3 regions of the Dyella sp. BiH032 genome follow, and region 3 is predicted to be linked to each of the others. Evidence: predicted binding sites of a transcription regulator. Region 3 holds the regulator's gene; each other region holds the start of a gene.
What was found. Region 3 encodes HrcA, which represses chaperone genes, less so after heat shock. Its sites were predicted from a motif close to TTNGCACTCNNNNNNNNNGAGTGCNAA; they were not measured.
Positions count from the first base shown of each region.

Region 1: a site for HrcA is predicted at 1,504-1,530, ahead of rpoH (RNA polymerase sigma factor RpoH). Genes of this name have one in related genera too.
Region 2: a site for HrcA is predicted at 1,451-1,477, ahead of groES (co-chaperone GroES). Genes of this name have one in related genera too.

Region 1 is NZ_CP134867.1:877,978-881,248, forward strand. It holds gene RKE25_RS03850 (response regulator) at 1-120, shown strand, start outside; gene ung (uracil-DNA glycosylase) at 117-821, shown strand; gene RKE25_RS03860 (hypothetical protein) at 881-1,198, opposite strand; gene rpoH (RNA polymerase sigma factor RpoH) at 1,560-2,417, shown strand; gene RKE25_RS03870 (response regulator transcription factor) at 2,504-3,205, shown strand; gene RKE25_RS03875 (HAMP domain-containing sensor histidine kinase) at 3,216-3,271, shown strand, end outside.
Region 2 is NZ_CP134867.1:4,784,311-4,787,581, forward strand. It holds gene groL (chaperonin GroEL) at 1-1,025, opposite strand, end outside; gene groES (co-chaperone GroES) at 1,077-1,370, opposite strand; gene cutA (divalent-cation tolerance protein CutA) at 1,613-1,939, shown strand; gene RKE25_RS21145 (cupin domain-containing protein) at 1,900-2,322, opposite strand; gene RKE25_RS21150 (TlpA disulfide reductase family protein) at 2,344-3,271, opposite strand, start outside.
Region 3 is NZ_CP134867.1:2,448,745-2,452,015, reverse strand. It holds gene dnaK (molecular chaperone DnaK) at 1-495, opposite strand, end outside; gene grpE (nucleotide exchange factor GrpE) at 651-1,178, opposite strand; gene hrcA (heat-inducible transcriptional repressor HrcA) at 1,260-2,321, opposite strand; gene recN (DNA repair protein RecN) at 2,491-3,271, shown strand, end outside.

The DNA.
Region 1 (3,271 bases), 1.6 Mb from region 3:
CTGAAGGCGGGTGCCAACGATCTGGTCGAGAAGCCGATCGAGGAGAAGCTGTTGATCACCAAGCTCCTGTTCCAGCTGCGCGTGGCGCGGCATCTGCGCCAGCGCGACGAGGCGGCATGAGCGAAAACCGCGTCAAGCTGGAACCCTCGTGGAAGGAGCGCATCGGCGCCTATCTGGAGCGGCCGGAGATGCAGGCGCTGTCGGCTTTTCTGCGGGCTGAAAAGCAGCACGGCAAGGTCATTTATCCGCCGGGGCCCGAGATCTTCGCCGCGTTCGACCACACACCGTTCGACAAGGTGCGGGTGGTGATTCTGGGCCAGGACCCTTATCACGGGCCCGGCCAGGCGCACGGGTTGTGTTTTTCCGTGCGCCCGGGCGTTCCGCCGCCGCCGTCGCTGCAGAACATTTTCAAGGAGATCCAGCGCGATCTGGGCATCCCGCCGCCGGATCACGGTTGCCTTACCCCCTGGGCCGACCGGGGTGTGCTGCTGCTCAACGCCGTGCTGACGGTGGAACGCGGCCTGGCCGCTTCCCACCAGGGCAAGGGCTGGGAAGGTTTCACGGATGCGGCGATCGATGCGCTGAACCGCGAGCGCGAAGGGCTGGTGTTTTTGCTGTGGGGTTCCTATGCCCAGCGCAAGGGGCAGCTGATCGATGGCCACCGGCACTGCGTGCTGCGTTCGGTCCATCCTTCGCCGCTGTCGGCGCATCGCGGTTTTCTGGGCTGCGGCCATTTCTCCGCAGCCAACCGCTATCTGGAGGCCCGCGGCCATGCTCCCATCGACTGGTCGCTGCCGTCCCGCAGCGAGCTTGCCGCTTGAGCAGCGCGAGTTTGTAAGAAAGGCGCCCTGAAGGCGCCTCCTTGAGGCAACGTCGCAGATCAGGGGGCGAGTGGTGCCAGCCTCGTGGGGTGGGCGGTAGCGATTGATGTGGTGGAAAGATCCGGGCGATATTTACGGGCATCGAGCCATGATTCCCGCTGCGCAGCCGCCGTTGCCGGCTCGCCGCAATAGCTCAGGCAGAGCGAGAACTGGGTCATGCATGCGGCGATATTGGCCGAATTATTAGGGTCTTTATTGACGCAACTCAGGTAAGCCTGCTGGCAGACTGGGCAGTTCGGGCTGGCCGTCGCCGTACCGGCGGCAAGGCCCGCCGCGATCGTGGCGACGGCGAAGGTCAACAGTTTTGCGATTCGCATAAGGCACGCCTCAAGGCAGGTGAAAATGAGGGGCTATCTGACCGCGGACCCGATGACTCGCGGGTCGAAACCCGGCGCCCCCTTGCCGGGCCGGCTTATGGGAATCCTTTGCGCGCCAGGTTGTCTGTCAGTCGTCGCCGCCTTGCAATGTAGGGTAATGCTTACGCGAAGCTTGCTTTGCTCGCGTTGGTTCACGGGGTCTGGAGGCCGGAACCTCTACGTTTGCCTATCCCCAGACCTGGACAATGGGCCGACATTCCTGTACGATTCGGTTCAATAAAGGCGACTGGGAACTCCCAGGCGCTTTAGCACTCCCACAGTGGGAGTGCTAAGCTGAAATCCACCTCAGGAGGATCCATACATGTCTCAAGCTTTGGTGACCGCCAACCTGCCGGTTCCTAGCGTCGTCGGCAGTCTGGATGCCTATATCTCGGCGGTCCATCGGATCCCGGTGCTTACCCAGGAAGAGGAGCAGGCGCTGTCGCGCCGCTACAACGAGGAGAACGACCTCGCCTCGGCCAGGAAGCTGGTCATGTCGCACCTGCGCTTCGTGGTCCATGTGGCCCGCGGGTATAGCGGCTATGGGCTGCAGATGGGCGATCTCATCCAGGAAGGCAACATCGGCCTGATGAAGGCCGTGAAGCGCTTCGACCCCGATCAGGGCGTCCGCCTCGTCAGCTTCGCGGTGCACTGGATTCGCGCCGAAATGCACGAGTTCATCCTGCGTAACTGGCGCATCGTGAAGGTCGCCACCACCAAGGCCCAGCGCAAGTTGTTCTTCAACCTGCGCAAGAGCAAGAAGCGCCTGGGCTGGATGAACGCCGAAGAGGTGCGCATGGTGGCGAAGGACCTCGGCGTGCCGGAAGCGACGGTGCGCGAGATGGAGTCCCGCCTCTCCGGCCGCGACGTCGGCTTCGAGGCGCCGGCCGACGCGGACGAGGATGCCAAGCCGGCACCGGAAGCCTTCCTGGTCGATGAAGGCGCCGACCCGTACGACAACATTGCCGACGCGGACCAGGCCGACAATCAGCTGGAAACCCTGTCGGAGGCCCTGCAGAAGCTCGATGACCGCTCGCGCGACATCATCCAGCGCCGCTGGCTGAACGAGGACAAGGCGACCCTGCAGGACCTGGCCGACGAGTACGGCGTCTCCGCCGAGCGCATCCGCCAGGTCGAGGCCAATGCGATGAAGAAGATGCGCGGCCTCTTCGCCGCCTGATCCATCGAAGCGTTACCATCGTCGACGGCCCCACTTGGGGCCGTCGGTTTTTGCGCATCGAGCACTGACGTCCGGACGTCCCATTCATGCCCCGCGTGCTGGTCATCGAAGACGACGAAGTCACCGCCCGCGAGATCGTCGCGGAGCTGAGCGTGCACGGCATGACCGCCGAATGGGTCGCCGACGGCCGCGAAGGCCTGTCGCGCGCGAGCGCGCAGGCGTATGACCTGATCACGCTCGATCGCATGCTCCCCGGCATGGAGGGCATCCAGGTGGTAGAGGCGCTGCGCCGGCAGAAGATCGATACGCCGGTGCTGATGATCAGTGCGCTCAGCGAGGTGGACGATCGCGTGCGCGGCCTGCGTGCCGGTGGCGACGACTACCTCACCAAGCCCTTCGCCCCCGACGAGATGGCGGCACGCGCGGAAGTGCTGCTGCGCCGCGGCCAGCCGCCGCAGCATGACACACGGCTGCGCGTGGGCGACCTGGAGCTGGACCTGGTGCGCCACGTGGCCTTTCGCCACGGGCAGCCGCTGACCCTGCAGCCCACCGAGTACCGCCTGCTGGAGTACCTGATGCGCCATTCCGGCCAGGTGCTGACCCGCACGATGATCTTCGAGGCCGTGTGGGGCTTTCATTTCGACCCCGGCACCAACGTGATCGACGTGCATATCGGCCGGCTCAGGCGCAAGATCGACGGCACCGGCCAGCCGCCCCTGATCCGCACCGTGCGCGGCACCGGCTACATGATCACCGCCGCACCCCAGAACGCTTCGGCCCCGCCCTGAGTCCACCGGCATGACCCGCCCCAACGCCTGGCGCTCCGCCACCACCCGCCTGATCGCCATCTACGG
Region 2 (3,271 bases), 2.3 Mb from region 3:
ATGCGCTCGGCTTCGCCGGCGCCGTCGATGATCGTGCTGTTTTCCTTGGTGACCACGACCTTCTTGGCGCGGCCCAGATCCTGCACGGTGGCCTTCTCGAGCTGCAGGCCCACTTCCTCGGAGATGACCTGGCCGTTGGTGAGGATGGCCATGTCTTCCAGCATCGCCTTGCGGCGGTCGCCGAAGCCCGGCGCCTTCACGGCGGCAACCTTCACGATGCCGCGGATGGTGTTGACCACCAGGGTCGCCAGCGCCTCGCCTTCCACTTCCTCGGCGACGATCAGCAGCGGCTTGCCAGCCTTCGCCACGCCCTCGAGCACCGGCAGCAGCTCGCGCACGTTGGAGATCTTCTTGTCGTACAGCAGGATGAAGGGGTCATCCAGCTCGACCTGCTGCGACTGCTGGTTGTTGATGAAGTACGGCGACAGGTAGCCGCGGTCGAACTGCATGCCCTCGACCACGTCCAGCTCGTTCTCCAGGCCCGAGCCTTCCTCGACCGTGATCACGCCTTCCTTGCCGACCTTCTTCATGGCGGTGGCGATGATCTCGCCGATGGCCGAGTCGGAGTTGGCGGAGATGGTGCCGACCTGGGCGATCGCCTTGTCGTCGGCGGTCGGGTTGGAGAGCTTCTTGAGCTCTTCCACGGCGGCAACCACGGCCTGGTCGATACCGCGCTTGAGGTCCATCGGGTTCATGCCGGCGGCGACGGCCTTGAGGCCTTCCTGGATGAACGCCTGGGCCAGCACGGTTGCGGTGGTGGTGCCGTCACCGGCCACGTCGGAGGTCTTGGAAGCGGCTTCCTTGACGATCTGCGCGCCGATGTTCTCGTACTTGTCGGCCAGCTCGATTTCCTTGGCCACGGACACGCCGTCCTTGGTCACGGTCGGAGCGCCGAAGCTCTTCTCGAGCACGACGTTGCGGCCCTTCGGGCCGAGGGTGACCTTGACCGCGTTGGCCAGGGTGTTCACGCCCTTGAGCATGCGGGCGCGGACGTCTTCGCTGAAACGGACTTCTTTAGCTGCCATGTGTTTATTCCTTCAAATGCGTAAGTGGAGAAGAGTTGCGGGAGAGGCTGATCAGCCTTCGATCACCGCGACGATGTCGTCTTCCTTCAGGAAGACCAGCTCTTCGCCGTCGATCTTGATTTCCTGGCCGGCGTACTTGCCGAACAGGACCACGTCGCCTTCCTTCACCGACATCGGACGGACCTTGCCGTCTTCCAGGATGCGGCCGGCACCGGCGGCGATGACCTTGCCGCGGGTCGGCTTCTCGGTGGCGCTGTCGGGAATGACGATGCCGCCAGCGGAAACGCGCTCTTCCTCCAGGCGCTTGACGATGACGCGATCGTGCAGCGGACGCAGTTTGCTCATGGTTGGGCTCCAGCTTGGGTTTGTTGGACGAAAAGATGAAACGGAAAATGTGGTCCCCGGAACGGCGCCTGGCGGCGCTGTTAGCACTCCCGGAAGGTGAGTGCCAATTCTAGCGACGCAGGAATCCCCCGCAAGGGCCTTCGCCCCGAGGCTGGAAGGGCTAATGGGGAAGGCGCGGCGGGCTTTCAAGGGCAGCGCCGGCAAGTTCCGCCGGCCGGCACGCCACGCTAGGCTGCGGGGCCATGACCGACCCCGTCCTGCTCTGCTACTGCACTTGCCCCGATGCGGCCAGCGCCGCGCGGCTGGCCGAAACCCTGGTGGGAGAACGGCTTGCGGCCTGCGTGAACCGCCTGCCGGGGGTGGCCTCGACCTACCGCTGGCAAGGCGAGGTCACCACCGACAGCGAGGAATTGCTCCTCATCAAGACCACGGCCTCCCGCTTCGAAGCGCTCAAGGCGCGCCTGCTGGTTCTGCATCCCTACGAACTGCCGGAACTGATCGCCATCCCGGTGGAACACGGCCACTCTGCCTACCTGGACTGGGTGCGCGCCGGCGTCGCGGAAGGCTGATCCGGCACGCTCAGCCGCGCCCCCGGCTTGGCGACGAACACCACCAGGAACGTCGCCGGCTCGGTGGCGCTCACGTTCGCGGTGCCCAGATGGTGCGCCCCGGCCGGCTCGAACCAGCTTTCGCCGGGGCCATATTCCTTCGCGGGCTCGCCTTCGACCTGGCTGCGCACCCGCCCGGACAACATGTAGACATAGGCGTCGGCCTCATGGTGGTGCGGCCTCGACTGCTGGCCCGGCGCGAAGGTCACGGTCAGCGCCGTGAGCAGGCGCCCCGGTGCCTGCGTCAGCGGGGCGGACAGCAAGGAATGTTCCTCGGCGGCCTGCGATGCCGGTGTGGCGATGCCGAGCGCGAGGGCGAAAAGTGCGAGTGCGCATGTCTTCATGGTTGACTCCGGCGTGGATGATCAGCGCGCCGACAAAGCCCGCATCGCCTGTTCGAGCTTCGGGCCGGCCTCCTCGACGCGACTGGCGATGCGACCCTGCGCATCGATCAGCAGCACGGTAGGCACGTGCGTCACGCGGAAGCGACGGAACAGCGCGCCGGAATCGTCCAGCGTCAGCGGCATGCCGATGCGGTGCTCGTCGCGGTACTTGGCCAGTTCTTCGCGATTGGCCCACAGGCCCGAAGCCACCCCGATCCAACGCACCTTGGCGCCGGACGACGCCAGGGCACCGACTTTTTCGCGCATCGCGCGGCAGCTCTGCGCCAGGCCCGGCCGACTGGTGGCCAGATAGCTCTCGCACCACGGCGACAGGAACACCAGCGCCGTCGGGCGGCCGGCCTGCGGCAGCGAGAGATGCGTGCCATCCAGCATGGCGGCCTCGAAAGCGGGCACGCGGTCGCCGACGTCGTAGTGCGCCTCTTCTTTCGCGCCGGTCGCGGTGGCCCCGACCTGGCCCGGCGTGGTGCGGGCCGCCAGCAGCGCGGCGTCCAGCGCTGCATTCGCTTCGTGCCCGATGTAGAGAACGCGCCCATCGCGCCCGATCACCACATGCTGCGGCGTCACGCGCAGATGGAAAGCCTCGCCCAGGGAACCGTCATCGAACACCAGCGGCATCTTCAGGCCCAGCTCCTCGCGGTACTTGCGGACGTCCTCGATGGTTTCGTCGAAGCCGACACTGACCGCGATCACGGCCAGGTCCGGGCCGGCCTCGGCGAACGTCTTCTCCAGATGCGGCATCTGCTCGCGGCACGGCACGCACCAGGTGGCCCAGAACTTGATGTAGACGGCCTGCTTGCCGTAAAGCGCGCCCAGATCGATGGTCTGGCCATCGATGGTCTTCAGCGTGACGCGCGGCGCAGGCTTGCCGATCAAGCTCTTGCCGGCGGCT
Region 3 (3,271 bases):
TTCCAGGCCCGCGATCTTGCCGGCGTCCTTGGTGGCCTGGCGCTGGCTGTCGTTGAAGTAGGCCGGCACGGTGATCACGGCTTCGGTCACCGGCTCGCCGAGATAATCCTCGGCGGTCTTCTTCATCTTCATCAGCACCTTCGCGGAGATCTCCTGCGGCGCCATCTTCTTGCCGTCGGCGGTGGCGACCCACGCGTCGCCGTTGTCGTGCGCGACGATGCCATACGGCACGATGTGCAGGTCCTTCTGGACCTCGGCGTCGGTGAACTTGCGGCCGATCAGGCGCTTCACCGCGTAGAAGGTGTTCTTGGGATTGGTCACGCTCTGGCGCTTGGCCGGCGCGCCCACCAGCACTTCGCCGTCCTTGGTGAACGCAACGATCGACGGGGTGGTGCGATCGCCTTCCGCGTTCTCGATCACCTTGGTACTGCCGCCATCCATGATGGCGACGCAGGAGTTGGTCGTACCCAGGTCGATGCCGATGATCTTGCCCATGTCTGTGCTCCGAAAAATGCGTTGCGGCCCCGCGGCCGCGCTGTCTTGTCAAATGGGGCCCGGCCCTTGCGATTCAACGTGCCGGCGAGCCCTCGTAGTCGGTTCTGCAGCCATCGGCACGGGCGCGTTCAGCCGCCGGCCGATGGATGGCGCTGTCAATCCTTGGCGACCGCGACCAGCGCCGGCCGCAGCAGACGATCGTTCAACACGTAGCCCTTCTGCAGCACACTGACCACCGTGTTCGGCGCCTGCCCCGGGGCCTCCACCATGCTCACCGCGTGATGGCGCTCGGGATCGAGCGGCTGGCCCAGCGGATCGACCTGCACCAGGCCATTGTTCTCGGCGATCTTCAGCAGCGACTTGAGCGTGAGCGCGATGCCCTCGCGCACGCTGGCCACGTCGCCGCCCTCCACTGACAGGCCCATTTCCAGGCCGTCGTAGACCGGCAGCAGCTCGTTGAGCAACTTCTCGTTGGCGAAGCGGCGCGCCTGTTCCAGGTCGCGGTGCAGGCGGCGGCGCTGGTTCTCGATCTCCGCCTTCTCGCGGAGCACGGTGTCGCGCAACTCCACGTTGGCGGCTTCCAGCTCGGCCACCCGGGCCTTCAAGGCCTCCAGTTCGGCTTGCGCGTCCGGCGCGGCGGCTTCGGGCGCCCCATTGGGCACCTGCGGGTCGTTGTTCTGCATGAAATGCTCCAAAACCAAAACATGGCCGGCACGCCGTGCCGACCCCCAACAATATGCGGGAAACCCCGCCTCCCGGGCGGGTTATAAGGCCGTGGCGGCGCGATTCAAGGCGTCGCTCAACACACCGGCCGTCGCCTGCACCACCGGGATCACCCGTTCGTAGGCCATGCGGGTGGGGCCGATCACCCCGACCGCCCCCAGAACACGCCCCCGGGTGCCGTAGGTGGCCGTGACCACGCTGCAGCCGTCCAGGGCGGCAAAACCCGATTCCTCGCCGATGAACAGCCGCACGCCCGGCGCCTTGGCGCAGACCTCCATCAGTTGCAGCAGCTCGTTCTTCTTCTGGAACGCCTCGAACAGCTCGCGCAGGCGGTCCAGGTCGGCCAGTTCCGCATAACCCATCAGGTTGGTCTGGCCGCTGACCAGCACGTCGTCGCCCTCGGCCTGCGGCGCGAACGAGGCCGCCGCCAGCTCCACGGCGCTGGAGAGCATCCGGTTCAGCTCGCTGCTGGCCTCGCGCAACTCGCGTAGCAGGTGCGCGCGGATGTCGTCCAGCCGCAGGCCGGCGAAGTGCGTATTGAGGTAATTGGCCGCCTGCTCCAGCTCCCCGGCCTCTAGCGACCTGGCCAGCTGGATCACGCGGTTCTGGACCTGGTTGTCCGAGAACACCAGGATCACCAGCACCCGGGACCCGGGCAGCGCTACGAAGTCGATGTGCCGCAAGGGGAAATCCGCCTGGCGCGGGACGGTGACCACGCCGGCGAAGTGGGTCATGGCCGACAGCAGGCTGGACACGTTGCCCAGCAGGTCGCGGGTGGTCGTCGGGCCGGCGGGCAGCTCGCGCTGCAGGCGCGCCATGTCCTCGCGGGGCAGCGGCTGCAGTTCGATCAGGCTGTCCACGAACAGGCGCAGGCCGCGCGGCGTGGGCACGCGCCCGGCGGAAGTATGCGGGGAAGCCACCAGGCCCGCGTCTTCCAGGTCCGCCATGATGTTGCGGATGGTGGCGGGGCTGACGTCCAGGCCGGACGAGCGCGACAGCGTGCGCGAGCCCACCGGCTCGCCATCCGCCAGGTACTGCGCGATCAGCGTGCGCAACAGGCGTCGCGCGCGGGCATCCAGGTCGTGGCCGAGGGGTCGAGGCATGCGCTGTGGCAATCCGTGAGACGCGTAAGAAATAAGGTTTGGTCCGGCAGTTTGCAAGAAATCCGCCCCGGCGGGTGCCGTTTCCAGGGCGGACACAGCCCCGCCCGGCATGGCTCCTGCCCGCCGGGTTCTGCCTTTACAATCCACCGACTTTTCAGCGCGCCACCCCATGCTCACCTCGCTCTACGTCCGCCATTTCGCAGTTGTAGAAGAAGCCGAGATCGCCTTCGGCCCGGGCCTCACCGTCGTCAGCGGCGAGACCGGCGCCGGCAAATCCCTGCTGGTCGATGCCCTGATGCTGCTGGCCGGCGGCCGCGCCGACAGCGGCATGGTCCGTGCCGGCAGCGACCGCGCCGAACTGGCCGCCGAGTTCGACCTGGCCGCCCTGCCCGAGGCCCGCGACTGGCTGCGCCGGGAGGAACTGGACGAGGAAGACGGCAGCTGCCGCCTGCGCCGCGTGATCCGCGCCGAGGGCAGTTCGCGCGCCTGGATCAACGGCCGCCCGGCCAGCGCCAGCCAGCTGGGCGAGCTGGCTACCCTGCTGGTGGAGATCCACGGCCAGCACGAACACCAGGCGCTGCTCTCCCGCGCCCACCAGATGGCCCTGCTCGATGCCTACGCCGGCCACGACGCCCTGTTGGACCAGGTGCGTGACAGTGCCGTGCAATGGCGCGACGTGGGCGCCCGCATCCGCAAGCTCAGCGGCGGCGAGGACCGCGAACAGCGGCTGGAGCTGCTGCGCCACGAGAGCGCGGAACTGGAACAGTGGGCCCTGCCCCCGGCGGAACTGACCGAGCTGGAAGCCAGCCACAAGCGCCTGGCCAATGCCGGCCGCCTGGCCGAAGGCGCTGCCGGCGTCGCGGAACTGATCGACGGCGACAGCGAGCTGGCGCTCAACCGCGCCCTGGCCCGCGCGCATGCCGAGCTGGACAAGCTGGGTGCACTGGACG